Regions from separate parts of the Streptomyces sp. NBC_00045 genome, predicted to be linked through region 2. Evidence: riboswitches for the same ligand, from Rfam matches in the RefSeq annotation. Region 2 holds a riboswitch; the other holds the start of a gene.

Region 1 (8,662 bases), 1.3 Mb from region 2:
GTACGCGTCGTCGTACGTCGTGGGATCGATGTCCAGCATCCGGACGCCGGGCTCGCAGACGCCCCGCCGGACCGCCTCCCGGTCCGCCTCCGACAGCGCCGCGCAGATCCACAGGGCCTCCGGCTGTCGGGCCAGGGCGGCGGAGAGGCCGGAGACGAGGCCGCCGCCGCCGCGCCGGGCCGTGAGGGTGTCGTCTTCGCCGAGTTGGTAGGAGAGGGGGCCGCGGTTCGCTGCAACGAGTACCTGGGAAGCCATGCCGCGAACCTAGCCCGGGGCCCGCCCGCTCAAACGTCAGTTCCCTCACGCCACCCTGCGGCCGGAGTACTCCTTGACCTCGGCCATCGGCGGCCGCTCCTCGGTGTCCACGGCGTACGTCCGCGGCACGAACCCGTTCGGCCCGCGCTCGAACTGCGTCAACTCGGGGCGTACGAGGTGCCCGCGCGAGAGCCGCAGCTGCGCCGTCCGGTAGATCGCCGCGGCCATGCGGCCCAGCGCCCGGCCGTCCTGATGGCGGTGGAGCCGTACGCCCACGTCCACCTGGGCCAGCGCGTCCAGTCCGACGGTGTGCAGCGCGTCGACCAGCAGGCCCAGCTCGACGCCGTACCCGACGGGGAAGGGCAAACGTTCCAGCAGGGTGCGCCGCACGGCGTACTCACCGCCCAGCGGCTGGACGAACCCGGCCAGCTGCGGCCAGTGGAGGTTGAGCAGCGGCCGGGCGACCAGCTCGGTCACCCGACCCCCCTGGGCAGGGGCTTTGCCGGGGGCGGGCCCGTCGGCGTCGGCGCCGAAGGGGCGGTCGTACATCGCCTTGACGAACTCGACGTCCGGCTCCGTCAGCAGCGGGCCGACGATCCCGGACACGAACGTGGACGAGAAGTCCCGCAGGTCGGCGTCCACGAAGCAGACGATGTCGCCGCTGGTCACCAGCAGCGAGCGCCACAAGACCTCGCCCTTGCCGGGCAGGGCCGGGATCCGCGGCAGGATGTCGTCGCGGTGCACCACCCGGGCGCCGGCCTTCGCGGCCACTTCGGCGGTCCGGTCGGTGGAGCCCGAGTCGATCACGACGAGTTCGTCGACGAGCGGCCCCGCCGGCCCGTCGATCAGATCGCGCCGGATCACCTCGACGATGGCGCCGACCGTCTCTTCCTCGTCGAGCGCGGGCAGGACGACGCTGACCGTGGCGCCTGCCGCCCGTTTGGCGGAAAGCAGCTGGTCGAGCGGTCGGTCGGCCGCGGACCAGGAGCGGTCCGCAAACCAGCGCTCCACCTCTTCCAGCACGTTCGGCACTCCTCGGTAATCGTTGACGCTCGGCATTTTCAGCCGAAAAGTGATCCATCTCGCGGTTCGGACGGCTGTCTCAACCACCCGGACCTTCAGTTACAGTCTTGAACAACGCGAAGGACCACCGCATGCCGGGGGTCCCGCGCACAAACGCCCGGACGCGCCATGGAGCGCGCGAACCCGGTGCCATACCGCTCATCCAGAGGGGCAGAGGGACACGGCCCGTTGAAGCCCCGGCAACCCTCCAGTCGGTTCTCGCGCTTGCTTGCAGCAGCGAGGTCCCCGGCTAGGGAAGGTGCCAATTCCGTCTCATGGCGAAGTGCGCCATGGGGAAGATGAGGAGAAAGGGCCTCGCCATCATGGCTGCACAGACTGTTGCCACCTCTGTCGATCTCGGACCTGCCACCGGCCTCTCGTGTCGTGAGTGCGGTACCCGTTTCGAACTCGGACCCATCTTCGCCTGCGTCGAGTGTTTCGGTCCGCTGGAAGTCGCCTACGACCTGCCCACCGGCGACCCCGAAGCCCTGCGCGCCGCGATCGAGGCCGGCCCGAACAACATCTGGCGCTACGCCCCGCTGCTGCCCGTCCCCGCTGACGTGGCCGCCAAGCCCAGCCTGAACCCCGGCTTCACCAAGCTCGTGGACGCGGCCAACCTGGCCAAGGAGCTCGGCATCACCGGGAAGCTCTACGTCAAGGACGACTCCGGCAACCCGACGCACTCCTTCAAGGACCGCGTCGTGGCCATCGCCGTCGAGGCCGCCCGCGCCTTCGGCTTCACCACCCTGTCCTGCTCCTCCACCGGCAACCTGGCCGGCGCCGTCGGCGCCGCGGCCGCCCGGGCCGGCTTCCGCTCCTGCGTGTTCATCCCGCACGACCTGGAGCAGGGCAAGGTCGTCATGGCCGGTGTGTACGGCGGCGACCTGGTCGGCATCGAAGGCAACTACGACGACGTCAACCGCTTCTGCTCCGAGCTCATCGGCGACCCGCTGGGCGAGGGCTGGGGCTTCGTCAACGTCAACCTGCGCCCCTACTACGGCGAGGGTTCCAAGACCCTCGCCTACGAGATCTGCGAGCAGCTCGGCTGGCAGCTGCCCGACCAGATCGTGATCCCGATCGCGTCCGGCTCGCAGCTGACGAAGATCGACAAGGGTCTGCAGGAGCTGATCAAGCTCGGGCTGGTCGAGGACAAGCCGTACAAGATCTTCGGCGCCCAGGCCGAGGGCTGCTCCCCGGTGTCGACCGCCTTCAAGGCCGGCCACGACGTGGTCCGCCCGCAGAAGCCGAACACCATCGCCAAGTCGCTCGCCATCGGCAACCCGGCCGACGGCCCGTACGTCCTGGACATCGCCCGCCGCACCGGCGGCTACGTCGAGGACGTCACCGACGAGCAGGTCGTCGAGGCCATCAAGATCCTCGCGCAGGCCGAGGGCATCTTCGCCGAGACCGCGGGCGGCGTGACCGTCGGCGTGACCAAGAAGCTCATCGAGAACGGCCAGCTCGACCCGGCGCTGACCACGGTGGTCCTGAACACCGGTGACGGCCTCAAGACCCTGGAGGCGGTGGCCGCGGACAGCGGGCAGACCGCCACCATCCGCCCGAGCCTGGACGCGTTCCGCGCCGCCGGCCTGGCCTGATCCCCGATCCCCCTCGTACCCGGAAAGGCAGTAGCGCCATGAGCGTCAACGTCCGCATCCCCACCATCCTGCGCACCTACACCGGCGGCCAGGCCGAGGTCACGGCCGAGGGCGCGACCCTCTCCGAGGTCATCGCCTCCCTTGAGGTGAACCACCCGGGCATCGCCGCGCGCGTCCTGGACGACCAGGGCAAGCTGCGCCGGTTCGTGAACGTCTACGTCAACGACGACGACGTGCGCTTCGAGGGCGGTCTGGACGCGGTGACGCCGGACGGCGCCGGTGTCTCGATCATTCCCGCCGTCGCGGGCGGCTGCTGACGCAACAACCCCTGAATTACCCCCTCCGGTAAAAGCGGAGGGGGTAATTCTGCTTGGTTGGGCGCGGTAAGGTTGGGGAAGTCCCCTCCGCTGGACTTGCCCGCTGCATATGAGCGAGTCGCGTGAGGGTTGACATTGAGTCAATGTGCAAGTGCGGTATGGGGCTTTGGCGAGATATGCCGGGTCCGAGTTGCCCGGGAATATGCCAACTTTTCACTTTATTTCAATGTATCCCCGTGTCCAGATTTCTCGTCGGATTGACCTGTTGCAGACAGCAGCGGTGCAGATACATTCAGCCCCGGTCGAGGCGTTCCGGCGCAAGTTCTGACCCGGGACCGCGAAGTGCGGTCCCGCGCAAGGGCCAGTAATAGGGGAGTTAGGCATGGCTCAGGGCACCGTCAAGTGGTTCAACGCGGAGAAGGGCTACGGCTTCATCGCGGTCGACGGTGGTGCGGATGTGTTCGTCCACTACAGCGCCATCCAGATGGACGGGTACCGCACCCTTGAAGAGGGTCAGCGGGTCGAGTTCGAGATCTCGCAGGGCCAGAAGGGTCCGCAGGCGGACATGGTCAAGCTCGCCGTCTAGTCCCGGCGCGATCGACCACCGACGCATACGCACGAAGGGTCCGCATCCTTGAGGAGGGATGCGGGCCCTTCGTGCTGCCCGCACCGCGCCGGGCCGGGCTTCGTGGAAGCCGCTTGCACTCAAGGGGGTCGAGTGCTAATCATTGGCGTTAGCACTCTCGTGCTGAGAGTGCTACTACACAGGACCGGGTCGGTGAGGCCCGCAGGGTCCGGCGGGAAGGAACCGCCGGGCACGCAGGCCGTCCGTCGCGGGCGCGGGCGCGGTCCGGAGCAATCCAACCCTCCCCCCACGCCGGCGGCGCAGGGGGAACCCCAGTCCTGGAGGACCACTTCAGATGGCCAAGATCATTGCGTTCGACGAGGAGGCCCGGCGCGGCCTTGAGCGCGGTATGAACCAGCTCGCCGACGCCGTCAAGGTCACCCTTGGCCCCAAGGGTCGCAACGTCGTCCTTGAGAAGAAGTGGGGCGCCCCCACGATCACCAACGATGGTGTTTCCATCGCCAAGGAGATCGAGCTCGAGGACCCGTACGAGAAGATCGGCGCCGAGCTGGTCAAGGAAGTCGCCAAGAAGACGGACGACGTCGCCGGCGACGGTACGACCACCGCCACCGTGCTCGCCCAGGCGCTCGTACGCGAGGGCCTGCGCAACGTGGCCGCCGGCGCCAACCCGATGGCCCTCAAGCGTGGCATCGAGAAGGCCGTCGAGGCCGTCTCCGGCGCCCTGCTGGAGCAGGCGAAGGATGTCGAGACCAAGGAGCAGATCGCTTCTACGGCCTCCATCTCCGCCGCTGACACCCAGATCGGCGAGCTCATCGCCGAGGCCATGGACAAGGTCGGCAAGGAAGGCGTCATCACCGTCGAGGAGTCCCAGACCTTCGGTCTGGAGCTGGAGCTCACCGAGGGCATGCGCTTCGACAAGGGCTACATCTCGGCGTACTTCGCCACCGACATGGAGCGTATGGAGGCGTCCCTGGACGACCCGTACATCCTCATCGTCAACTCCAAGATCGGCAACGTGAAGGACCTCCTTCCGCTGCTTGAGAAGGTCATGCAGTCCGGCAAGCCGCTGCTGATCATCGCCGAGGACGTCGAGGGCGAGGCCCTGTCGACCCTGGTCGTCAACAAGATCCGCGGCACCTTCAAGTCCGTGGCCGTCAAGGCCCCGGGCTTCGGCGACCGCCGCAAGGCCATGCTCGGTGACATCGCCATCCTCACGGGCGGCACGGTCATCTCCGAGGAGGTCGGCCTCAAGCTGGAGAACGCGGGCCTCGACCTGCTCGGCCGCGCCCGCAAGGTCGTCATCTCCAAGGACGAGACCACGATCGTCGACGGCGCCGGTGACAGCGACCAGGTCCAGGGTCGCGTCAACCAGATCCGTGCCGAGATCGAGAACTCCGACTCGGACTACGACCGCGAGAAGCTCCAGGAGCGCCTCGCGAAGCTGGCCGGCGGCGTGGCCGTCATCAAGGCCGGTGCCGCGACCGAGGTGGAGCTCAAGGAGCGCAAGCACCGCATCGAGGACGCCGTCCGCAACGCGAAGGCTGCCGTCGAGGAGGGCATCGTCGCCGGTGGTGGCGTGGCCCTGCTCCAGGCCTCCGCGGTCTTCGAGAAGCTCGACCTGTCGGGTGACGAGGCGACCGGCGCCAACGCCGTGAAGCTCGCCCTGGAGGCTCCGCTCAAGCAGATCGCCGTCAACGGTGGTCTTGAGGGTGGCGTCGTCGTGGAGAAGGTCCGCAACCTGACCGTCGGCTGGGGCCTGAACGCCGCGACCGGCGAGTACGTGGACATGATCGCCGAGGGCATCATCGACCCGGCGAAGGTCACGCGCTCCGCTCTGCAGAACGCCGCGTCCATCGCCGCGCTGTTCCTGACGACCGAGGCCGTCATCGCCGACAAGCCGGAGAAGGCCGGCGCGGGCGCGCCGGGCGGCATGCCGGGCGGTGACATGGACTTCTGATCGGCCCCGCGCTGATCGGCTGTTCTCGACCGAGGGCGGTACTCCCGTACGGGGGTGCCGCCCTCGGTCGTTTGTGGGTGTCCTAGAAGCCCGAACTGTCGACGTCGAAGCCGAACGGGTCCGGGACGGGCAGGGCCGCACCGAAGGGCACCGTCTTGCGGAACTGGTACCCGTGTGGGGAGTGGTCCGAGAAGCAGGTGATCTCGGACGCCTGCACGTCGATGACGAGGTAGATAGGGACGAGCTGTCCGTAGACGTCCAGCTTCTCGCGCCAGTCCACGTCCTTCGTGGACACAGAGGTGAACTCGGCCACCAGGGAGAGCGCGGCCCCGTCGGCGTGGCGGCCCTCCTCTTCGAACGCGGCTTCGTCCGCCACATAGAGATCAGGGCCATGGGCGCGAGCCGCCGCCGGGAACCGGAAGAGGACCGGCGTGGTGTCGACGATGTGGCCGTCCGGGGAGTGCGCCTCCAACTGACGGCGAAGTGCCCGCATGGGGCGCACGTAGCGCAGCTTGGACCACGGCGAGACGATGATCTTCCCCCGGATGAGCTCGGCCTTGAAGCCGTCTGGCGTGTCCATCTCCGCAACGGTGCGCAGGAGCGTCTCGAACGCCGGCGGCGCCGCGTGTTCCATCGGTGTGGCCCGCTCGGTCATGATCGTCACCGTCGCCTTCCGCGTGGCGTGCTGCGCACTGGCTGTGATGCTCGTTCCAGGCTGGTGGCGGGCGGGCGGACCCGCCCGGTCCCCGAGACGGATCACCGCCGATCGGGTGCCTTTGGTTGACTGGAGGTATGAGCGATCTCTTCGTCAAGATCTGCGGCCTGAAGACCGCGCACGACGTCGACACGGCCGTGGCCGCCGGGGCCGACGCCGTCGGGTTCGTCTTCGCGCCGGGGAGCCCCCGAACCGTCGACGCCGCCACGGCGCGGGAGCTCGCCGCCCGGGTCCCGGCCGGGGTCCTCACCGTCGGGGTGTTCCGGGGGCAGCCGGTCGACGAGGTGCGGCGGCTGACCGAGGAGAGCGGCGTACGGGGAGTGCAGCTGCACGGCGACGAGGGCCCGGAGTACTACGAGGCGCTGCGCGCCGAAGGCCGGACCCTGCTGCGGGCCACCGCCCAGCACGTCGGGCGCTGCGGGGAGTACGGGGAGGACCTGCTGCTGATCGACGCGCCGGACCCCGGCTCCGGCAAGCCGTGGAACTGGGGGTCGGACGAGTTCGCAGCCCCCGAGGGCCACTGGCTGCTGGCCGGCGGGCTCACCCCGGGCAACGTCCGGGAGGCCGTGGAAACCACCGGCGCCTGGGGCGTGGACGTGTCCAGCGGGGTGGAGAGCGCCCGGGGGGTGAAGTCCCGCGACCTCATCCGCTCCTTCATCGAGGCCGCCCGGCGCTAGTACCGCCGGGCGACGGCTGTCGGGTCAGTGCGACGCGTTGTTGAGGCAGGCCACGTCGTACTGGGATACCGAGCGGGCGTTGTTGGAGTTCTGCGGCTGTTCGCCCGCGTAGTGGGTGCCGGCGATGCCGTCCTCGTTGAAGGCGGAGCCGCGGGCGCTCGCGGAGTGGCCGGGGCGGGCGGAGTCCGCCAGCCCCTCGCAGGACGCGCCCGGTTGGCCGGCGAAGGCGGGGGCAGCGGCGATACCCGCCGCGCCGGTGAGTAGAGCGGCGGAGGCCAGCGCGAGGGCCGCCCGTTTCACGGGGTTCGTGACCGGGTTCATGATCGTTCCTCCTTTCGCGGAACGCCTGTGCATCACGTACGTCCGTACGCCGGGAAGGGATTGCCCGCCGGCGTCGCGGGCTAGCCTGTAGCCGGGGGGATCATGGATCAGAGACCGCCGCTCGCGGAGCGGCTCCGGCACTACACCGCGGTCACGGCGGCCTGCGCGCTCACCACCGTCGTGGTGCTGTACGCGGTCCTGTGCGCGAAGTTGGCGGACGACACCCCGTCCGACGCGTACGGCACGGGCAGCCCTCCGCGCGGTTTCGGCATCCTGGCAGCGTCCACGGTGGTCGGCGCGCTGGCAGCAGCCGTCCTGTGGTGGTACGTCGTACGGGGCCGCCGGCACCGCTCGGCGCTCGGCCGGGCGGCGGCCGTCGCACTCGCCCTCGTCGCGCTGGGGCCCGGCTGGCTCGGCTTCTCGTGGATGCGCGGCCCGCAGATGGACCTCTTCGGCTACCAGGTCCCGGACGGCGGGGCCCTGGAGAAGCCGCTCGGCTCCTGGGCGTTCGAGCACAGCTCGGGGGCCGTGATACGGGTCCGCGCGGACGGCGTCACGGCCTACAACGGGGAGGGCCGCCACGGCGGCGGATTCCGCGCCCCGGACGGCGGCGCGGTGTGCGCGATGAGCGACGACGCGCCGTCCGGGACCGGCCTCGTCACCCTGACCACGGCGGAGAGCGAGTGCGGCAACAGCCTGGTGGCGGTGCGCACGGAGTCCGGCGAGAAGCGCTGGACGAAGGACATCCCGAAGCTCGTGGGCAAGCCGTCCGCGGGCGGCAACCTCGCCGTGGCCGCGACGACGGACGCCGTGCTCGCCCACGACCTGGACACGGGCGCGGAGCTCTGGCGCTTCCCACTGCCCGCGGGCGCCGTCGTCTCGCAGGTCGCGGCCGGACCCGACCGGGTCCTGTTCCTGGCGCGGACCGAAGGGGGCAGCGAGCTGTCCGCCCTGGACGCCCGCACCGGATCCCGCTCCTGGCAGGCCCTGCTTCCCGACGGTTACGGGGCCCCGGGCATCGTGTCGGCTTCCCCGGCGGCCGCCGTCGCGGACGGGCGCCTGCTGCTGTTCGACGAGACGGGCCGACCGCGCACCGACCCGGAGCCGCCGTTCCACCTGGGCCCGGACACGGCCCGGCTGGTCGTCGGCGACGTCCTGTACGCGGCGGTCCCCG
Region 2 (8,662 bases):
ATCTTCGGTCTGGGTGCGCTGATCGCTGTCGCCGTCTGGGTCGCGGCCCACACCGCTAAGGCCAAGAAGTCATGAGTAGCCAAGACATTCCCGAAGAGAAGCACCTGCCGAGCGAGCAGGGCGACGCGCACCACGGTGGCGTAGCAGTCGCGGACGACCCGTTCGCCGACCCGGGCCTGCCGGTCCACAAGCCCCGTATCCAGGACATCGACGAGCGGGCCGCGAGGCGCTCCGAGCGCACCGTGGCGATGCTGTTCACGCTGTCGATGCTGGCCACGATCGGCTTCATCGTCTCGTACGTGGCCATCCCGGTCGACAAGATCGTCTACATCTTCCCCGTCGGGAAGGTGAGCGGGCTCAACTTCGCCCTCGGTCTGACCCTGGGTGCCGCCCTCTTCTGCATCGGCGCGGGCGCGGTCCACTGGGCCCGCACCCTGATGTCCGACGTGGAGGTCGCCGACGAGCGCCACGCGATCGCGGCGCCGCCGGAGGTCAAGGCGAAGGTCCTGTCGGACTTCGCCGACGGTGCGAACGAGTCCGCCATCGGCCGTCGCCCGCTGATCCGCAACACGATGCTGGGCGCGCTGGCCATGCTGCCGCTGTCCGCCGTCATGATCATGCGCGACCTGGGCCCGCTGCCCGAGGAGAAGCTGCGCAAGACCGTGTGGGCCAAGGGCAAGCTGCTCATCAACGACAACACGAACGAGCCGCTGCGTCCCGAGGACGTCCAGGTCGGTTCGCTGACCTTCGTCCGGCCCGAGGGCCTGGACGAGGAGCAGCACGACTTCCAGACGCAGATCGCCAAGGCTGCCCTGATGATCGTCCGGATCAAGCCGGACGACATCAAGGACAAGCAGGAGCTGGAGTGGTCCCACGAGGGCATCGTGGCCTACTCGAAGATCTGCACCCACGTCGGCTGCCCGATCAGCCTGTACGAGCAGCAGACGCACCACGTGCTCTGCCCGTGCCACCAGTCCACCTTCGACCTCTCCGACGGCGCCCGTGTCATCTTCGGCCCGGCCGGCCACGCGCTTCCGCAGCTGCGGATCGGCGTGAACGGCGAAGGCTTCCTTGAAGCGCTCGGCGACTTCGAAGAGCCCGTCGGTCCTGCATTCTGGGAGCGCGGATGAGTACTGCCACCGATTCGAAGCGCAAAGCGCCGGCCGGCGAGCGGGTAGCCGACTGGGCGGACGGCCGCCTGGGCATCTACAGCCTGGCCAAGTCCAACATGCGCAAGATCTTCCCGGACCACTGGTCCTTCATGCTGGGTGAGATCTGCCTCTACAGCTTCATCATCATCATCCTCACGGGTGTGTACCTGACGCTGTTCTTCCACCCGAGCATGAACGAGGTCGTCTACCACGGCTCGTACGTGCCGATGCAGGGCGTCCAGATGTCCGAGGCCTTCGCCTCGACGCTGGACATCAGCTTCGACGTCCGCGGCGGTCTGCTCATCCGGCAGATCCACCACTGGTCGGCCCTGATCTTCGTCGCCGGCATGGTCGTGCACATGATGCGCGTCTTCTTCACCGGCGCGTTCCGCAAGCCGCGCGAGGTCAACTGGATCTTCGGCTTCCTGCTGCTGGTCCTCGGCATGTTCACCGGTTTCACCGGTTACTCCCTGCCGGACGACCTGCTCTCGGGCACCGGTGTCCGCTTCATGGAGGGCGCGATCCTGTCCGTGCCGATCGTCGGCACGTACATCTCGTTCTTCCTCTTCGGCGGCGAGTTCCCCGGCGGCGACTTCGTCGCGCGGTTCTACTCGATCCACATCCTGCTGCTGCCCGGCATCATGATGGGCCTGCTGGTGGCCCACCTGATCCTGGTCTTCTACCACAAGCACACCCAGTTCGCGGGTCCCGGCAAGACGAACAACAACGTCGTCGGCATGCCGCTGCTGCCGGTCTACATGGCCAAGGCCGGAGGCTTCTTCTTCCTGGTCTTCGGTGTCATCGCGGCCATCGCGGCGATCGCCTCGATCAACCCGATCTGGGCCCTCGGCCCGTACCGCCCGGACCACGTGTCCACCGGCGCGCAGCCCGACTGGTACATGGGTATGCCGGAAGGCCTGATCCGTGCCATGCCGGGCTGGGAGATCAACCTGTGGGGCCACACGCTCGTTCTCGGCGTGTTCATCCCCCTGCTGATCTTCCCGCTGGTGCTGGGCTCGATCGCCGCCTGGCCGTTCATCGAGTCCTGGGTCACCGGTGACAAGCGCGAGCACCACATCCTGGACCGCCCGCGCAACGTCCCGACCCGTACGGGCTTCGGTGTCGCCTGGATCGCGGAGTACATCGTGCTGCTGATCGGCGGTGGAAACGACATGTTCGCGCAGTACTTCCACCTCTCGATCAACAACATCACGTGGTTCGTCCGGATCGGCTTCTTCGTCGTCCCGGTCCTCGCCTTCATCGTCACCAAGCGCATCTGCCTCGGCCTCCAGCGCCGGGACCACGACAAGGTGCTGCACGGTCGCGAGACCGGCATCATCAAGCGCCTGCCGCACGGTGAGTTCGTCGAGATCCACGAGCCGCTCCCGCAGGGCAAGCTGCACACGCTGACCGCGCACGAGCAGTACAAGCCGGTCGAGATCGGCCCGACGGTCGACGAGAACGGTGTCGAGCGCAAGGTCGGCCGCATGGAGAAGCTCCGCGCGAAGCTCAGCAAGGGCTTCTACGCCGAGAACAACCAGATTCCGAAGCCCACGGTGGAGGAGTACAAGGAGATCCAGAGCGGCCACGGCCACCACTGATCCCATGAGGGACTGATTCACGCCAGTCCCGGTGTCGCCACGGCAAGAGCCCCGTCCAGTGTCTGGACGGGGCTCTTTGCCGTCCCCGGGGCTGGATAGGCTGATCTCCTTCCCATTCGACGTGGGCCCCGGCATCGGACGGCCGACCAGCAGCAGGAGCGGACCATGAACGTTGTGACCCCGGCAGGCGGCGACAGCGTGGCGGCCCGTGGCTGGCCGGGTCTCCTCGACGCCCTGCTCACCGGCCAGGACCTGCGCGCCGACGAAACGGCCTGGGCCATGGACCGGATCATGCGCGGGGAGGCCACCGACGCCCAGATCGCCGGCTTCGTGGTGGCGCTCCGGGCCAAGGGGGAGACGGTCGCGGAGATCAACGGCCTCGTACGGTCCATGTACGAGCACGCCAACCTGATCGAGGTGCCGGGCCGGACGGTGGACATCGTCGGCACCGGCGGCGACGGGGCCAAGACGGTGAACATCTCGACGATGTCGTCGATCGTGGTGGCCGGCACGGGTGCCAAGGTGGTCAAGCACGGCAACCGGGCCGCGTCCTCCGCGAGCGGGTCCTCGGACGTGCTGGAGAAGCTCGGCGTCAACCTGGACCTCACCCCGGCGCGGGTGGTCGAGGTCGCCGAAGAAGCCGGCATCACCTTCTGCTTCGCGGTGAAGTTCCACCCGGCGCTGCGGCACGTGGCCGCGGCCCGGAAGGAGCTCGGGATCCGGACCACCTTCAACTTCCTCGGCCCGCTGACCAACCCGGCGCGGGTACGGGCGCAGGCCACGGGCGTCGCGGACCCGCGGGTGGCGCCCATCGTGGCGGGCGTGCTGGCGGAGCGCGGCTCCTCGGCGCTGGTGTTCCGAGGCGACGACGGCCTGGACGAGCTGACGACCACGGCCACCTCCCGGGTGTGGTGGGTCCGCGACGGCCGGGTGGACGAGCAGTCGTTCGACCCGCGCGACGTGGGCATCCCCCTGGTCGACGTCTCGGCGCTGCGCGGCGCGGACGCCTCGTACAACGCGGACGTCGCCCGCCGTCTGCTGGCCGGCGAGACCGGGCCGGTCCGTGACGCGGTGCTGTTGAACTCGGCGGCGGCCCTGGTGGCCCTGGACCCGGGCACGGGCTCCCTGGAGGACGAGATCCGCGCCGCGATCGCCCGGGCGGCGCAATCCATTGACTCGGGCGCGGCCAAGGCTGCCCTGGACCGCTGGGTGGCGGCCAGCAACGCGTAGGCGGGGGCCACCGGCTCGCGTTCCCCGGCGGCCGGAGGTCGGCGCAGCCGGTCGATGCCCGGGAGGCCGCCTGCGGCCGAGCGGCGCGAGTGCGGCGTCGGGGGTTGGTGCTCGGGCGCGGCCAAGGCCGCCCTGGACCGCTGGGTGGCGGCGAGCAACGCGTAGGCAGCGCCTGATCTTTTCCGGCCAAGGCCCCGGTCCAGCATGCGGACCGGGGTCTTGCGCGTTGGGGATCATGTGGCAGGATGCTCACCAGGTCACGAGTGACAGCGTTTCGGCCCCGGCTTGCTGTCCGGCAACCCTCCTTCCGTGGCGGGGTGCCCCGGGTGATGACCAGGTCGTAGCCAGAAAGGCCTACGGCAAGCGCGGATCCCTCGACACCAGGGGTCCTGGTCTCCCGAGGAGCTTTTCCGTGAGCAAGCGAATGCGATAGGGCGACTCCGCCCCTCTTCACCCTCCGTGCGGTCCCCAGTCGTCCGCGCGTCGAGGCAATTCCCGTACCACTGGCACATGTGCATCCGCGCTGCCGCGCGCCCGCGCATCCGTGCACCCACGTACGGGCCTTCCGAAGCCATTCCGCCTGTCCTGCCGGGAGATACCGCCATGTCCACGTACCCGAACGCCGTCGCCACCGCGTCCGTCGCGACCCCGCCCGTCGACCCCGCCCGTGCCGAGCCGCTGCCGGTCCTCGGCCGGGACGTGACCGTCCCGCTCGTCATCGGCGGCGAGGTCAGCTACGCGGCCCTCGACTACGCGGCCAGCGCCCCCGCGCTCCAGCGGGTCTGGGACGACGTCGCCGCGTACGCCCCCTACTACGGCAGCGTCCACCGCGGGGCCGGGTACCTCTCGCAGCTCTCCACCGACCTCTTCGAGCAGAGCCGGGCCACCGTCGCCGAGTTCCTCGACTGCCGGCCCGCCGACCAGGTGGTCTTCACCCGCTCCACCACCGACTCCCTGAACCTGCTCGCCGCCGTGCTCCCCGCCGGCTGTCAGGTCTTCGTCTTCGAGACCGAGCACCACGCCTCGCTGCTGCCGTGGGGCGACGCGCAGGTCACGTACCTCAACGCCCCGCGGACCCCGGTGCAGGCCGTCGAGACCCTGGACCGGGCGCTGGCGGACCGCGATCCGCACGGGCCGGCGCTGGTCTGCGTCACCGGCGCGTCCAACGTCACCGGTGAACTGTGGCCGGTGAAGGAACTCGCCGCCGCCGCGCACGCCCACGGCGCGCGGATCGTCCTGGACGCCGCGCAGCTGGCCCCGCACCACCCCGTCTCCGTCCAGGAGCTGGACGTGGACTGGGTCGCCTTCTCCGGGCACAAGCTGTACGCGCCGTTCGGCTCCGGCGTACTGGCCGGCCGCGCGGACTGGCTCCAGCAGGCGCAGCCGTACCTGGCCGGCGGCGGCGCCTCCCGGAAGGTCGCCCGCCGTGAGGACGGCGGCGTCGACGTCGAGTGGCACACCACGGCCGCCCGCCACGAGGCCGGCTCCCCGAACGTCATCGGCGTGTACTCCATCGCCTCCGCCTGCCGGGCGCTGGACGAGGCCGGCTTCGAGAACCTCGTCGCCCGCGAGCGGCACCTCATCGCGAAGGTCCGCGCAGGCCTGGCCGAGGTCCCGCAGGTCAGGATCCTCTCCCTGTTCGGCGACGACGCCCCGCGGGTCGGCGTCATCTCCTTCGTGGTGGACGGTTGGAACAGCTCGCACTTCGCGGCCGCGCTGTCCGCGGAGTACGGGATCGGCGTCCGCGACGGCCTGTTCTGCGCCCACCCGCTGGTCCGCACCCTGCTCGGCAGCGAGCCGCAGGCGCAGGGCGAATGCGGGGCCCCCGAGGCGGCCCCGGGCGAACACCCCCAGACTTCGTCCGGGGGTGCCCCCACGCTGAACGCGATCCGCGTCAGCTTCGGCGCGGGCACCCCGGACGAGCACGTCGAACGGTTCGTGCGCGCGGTGCGCGAGCTGGTTCGGGACGGCGCCAAGTGGCAGTACCGCACGGAGGAGGGTCGCTGCGTCCCGGCCGTCTGACGGGCTGCTCGGCATGACCTACTGGGATCCGCTGCCGACGGTCCGCGCCTGCGCGGAGGGCGAGCCGCTACCCGGCCTCGCGAACTGGGTGCCCGCGTACCAGCCGCCGTGGGGCGGCCGGCCCGAAGCGTGGCGGGAGCGCAACTGGCGCAACGCGCCGGGGCCGTTCTACGGGGCGGCTACCGACACCTGCTGGGTGGGCCGCGAGGTCGCGCCGGCCCACGTCCTGTACGACGACGAGTCCGGCGGGGAGTTCGTCCACCGCCAGCCGTGCACGCCCGAGGAGACGTACCGGGTCATGGCCGCGGCCCGGCAGGACCCGATGGCCGGGTACGAGTGCGACGGCGACGCGCACTGGACCCCGGAGCTGGTCCGGGACCGGTGGCGGGACCGGGGCCGGGACCGCGAGTGGGCCGTGGGCCTGGACCGGAGCCGGTCGGCGTCGGAGCGGGAGGACGAGCGTGAGGCGGCCGGCGGTCCCGCGCGTACCTCGCGCACCTCGACACCGGCCTCGGTGACCACTTGCGGGGCTACCCGTTCTGGCTGCAGGAACGCCGCGTGCCCCGGCCGGGGGAGCGGCTGCCGGAACTGTGAACGGTCGGACGCTACGCGTCCAGGCCGATGGCGAAGGCCGCTTCCAGGTCGTGCTGGGAGTAGGTGCGGAACGCCACGTGCGTGTCCGTCGCCTCCACGCCCGGGATCTTGCTGATGCGGCCGGGGATGATGTCCGCCAGGTTCTCGTGGCGGGCCACGCGCACCAGGGCGATCAGGTCGTACGTCCCCGTGACGGAGTAGACCTCGCTGACGTTCTCCAGCGCGGCGATGGACTCGGCGATCTCGGGGATGCGGTCCACGCTGGTCTTGATGAGCACGATCGCGGTGATCACGGTTGGCTGTCTCCCTCGGTGGCCGTCGCTGGTCGCCTCACTCTAGTCGTACGCCGATAGCGCACCCACGCGTAGACGAAGCCGAGCGAGAAGCCCACCACGTGGGCCAGGTACGCCACCCCCGGGCCGCTCCCCGCGCGGTGCGCCGCCAGCCACTGCAGGCCGAACCAGAACATCAGTACGATCCAGGCCGGGAAGCGCAGCGGCAGGAAGAAGAGGAACGGGAACAGGCTCGTCACCCTGGCCCGCGGGAAGAGGCACAGGAAAGCGCCCAGTACCGCCGAGATCGCGCCGGACGCGCCGACCAGGGTCTGCTCCGAGGCCGCGTTGGCCGCCGCGTACGCCGCCAGCGCCAGGTACCCCGTACAGACGTAGAACGCCAGGAATTCCGGTCGCCCCATCCGCTCCTGCGCCATCACGCCGAAGACGTAGAGGAAGAGCATGTTGCCGAGCAGGTGGAGCCAGCTGCCGTGTACGAACAGCGCGGTGAGCGGAGTGAGCAGCGCCCGCGCGGAGCCGGTGAACAGTTCGTCCGGGACCACTCCCCAGCGCCGGAAGTAAGCGGTCCCCGTCTCCACCAGCCGCTCGCCCGCTCCGTACGAGGGATTCAGGCCCGAAGCCGGACCGAGCAGGAACACCACGCAGCAGCCGGCGATCAGCGCGTGGACGACCACCGGGCCCCGGGCCGCCTCCCGGAGGGCCTGCCACTTTACGATCATGCGATCGAGCATGACCCAAGCGGACCCGCCCGGAGCACCGGCAGGCCGTAGGGTTACGTGCTGCGGTCCGCCGATTGACGCGGACGGCGGCTTTAATTGAAAGAGCTACGAAGGAGAGAGCGGCCTGATGACGGTTCCCCTGCCCACCGACACCACCCGGTGGCGCTGCACCCTGTGCGGCAACCTCACGCGTTTCGACGTCACTCGTTCGTCGAAGGTCGTGGAGTACGTCCACCTGGATCTTGCCGGGGAGCCCAAGGTCGAGGAGCGCGAGGTGGTCAATGAGACCATCGAGTCGGTCCGCTGCCGCTGGTGCAACGCGGTGGACCAGATCGAGCTCGTGGACAGGCCGGGCGCGGACTCCTGACGGAGCCGGGCCCACAGTAGATCACGGTAGGGGTGACGGATTGTGGAGCCAGCAAGCGGCGCTGAGCCGGCCGACGCGGCCGGCGACGCCGCCGAGGTGCTCGACCGCCCGCTGCCGGAAGGCGTGCGGCGCCGGGTCGTCGCGCTCGTCTCGGACGCCTTCGGCGGACTGACGGTCGCGGACCTCCCGGCGCAGCTGCGCCAGTACGCCCGGTTCACCCCGACCCGGCGCGCCAAGTTCGCGGGCAACGCGATGGCCGCGGCAGTGGAGACGGATCCCGTCTTCCGCGGCCGCGTCGCCGAGAAGCTGCGCGAGGCCCAGACCGAGCTGACCGGCGCCCTGGAGTCCGGTGCCCCGCCCGCCGCCGCGGACCCGCTGGACGTGGCGGCCGCCGCGTACGTGCTGCGGCCGGTCGGCTGGGTGAAGCTGGTGGCCGCCGCCGGCGAGGAGGCGCAGCGCGCCGACGCCGAGCGGGTCGGCGAGGAGACCCGGCGCGAACTGGACCGGCTCCGCGAGGAACTGGCGCACGCCCGGGACGTACAGCGCCTCGGCGGCGAGCAGGTGCGGGCCGAGCTGGACGCGGCGCGCAAGGAAGCGGAATCGCTTCATCGCAAGCTGCGCAGCGCCCAGAGCGATGTGAAGCGCGGCGAGGCGGCCCTGCGCAAGGTGACCGCAGAGATCGACG

The links. A riboswitch is a leader RNA that binds a small molecule or an ion and turns the genes downstream of it on or off. The one in region 2 is predicted to bind S-adenosylmethionine.
Region 1: it holds a riboswitch for S-adenosylmethionine, as region 2 does, so the genes downstream of both, thrC (threonine synthase) here and OHA65_RS11630 (aminotransferase class V-fold PLP-dependent enzyme) in region 2, are expected to answer to the same signal.

What each region holds. Positions count from the first base shown of each region.
Region 1 covers NZ_CP108271.1:3,731,417-3,740,078, reverse strand. The annotation lists gene OHA65_RS17365 (trehalose-6-phosphate synthase) at 1-255, opposite strand, end outside; gene OHA65_RS17360 (glucosyl-3-phosphoglycerate synthase) at 301-1,278, opposite strand; SAM riboswitch class I at 1,474-1,623, shown strand; gene thrC (threonine synthase) at 1,641-2,915, shown strand; gene OHA65_RS17350 (MoaD/ThiS family protein) at 2,954-3,232, shown strand; gene OHA65_RS17345 (cold-shock protein) at 3,615-3,818, shown strand; gene groL (chaperonin GroEL) at 4,153-5,775, shown strand; gene OHA65_RS17335 (Uma2 family endonuclease) at 5,858-6,430, opposite strand; gene OHA65_RS17330 (phosphoribosylanthranilate isomerase) at 6,568-7,167, shown strand; gene OHA65_RS17325 (hypothetical protein) at 7,192-7,488, opposite strand; gene OHA65_RS17320 (PQQ-binding-like beta-propeller repeat protein) at 7,591-8,662, shown strand, end outside.
Region 2 covers NZ_CP108271.1:2,461,181-2,469,842, reverse strand. The annotation lists gene OHA65_RS11650 (c-type cytochrome) at 1-75, shown strand, start outside; gene OHA65_RS11645 (Rieske 2Fe-2S domain-containing protein) at 72-1,130, shown strand; gene OHA65_RS11640 (cytochrome bc complex cytochrome b subunit) at 1,127-2,752, shown strand; gene trpD (anthranilate phosphoribosyltransferase) at 2,918-3,982, shown strand; SAM riboswitch class IV at 4,238-4,354, shown strand; gene OHA65_RS11630 (aminotransferase class V-fold PLP-dependent enzyme) at 4,586-6,004, shown strand; gene OHA65_RS11625 (Lrp/AsnC family transcriptional regulator) at 6,610-6,891, opposite strand; gene OHA65_RS11620 (rhomboid family intramembrane serine protease) at 6,888-7,610, opposite strand; gene OHA65_RS11615 (hypothetical protein) at 7,738-7,977, shown strand; gene OHA65_RS11610 (NYN domain-containing protein) at 8,017-8,662, shown strand, end outside.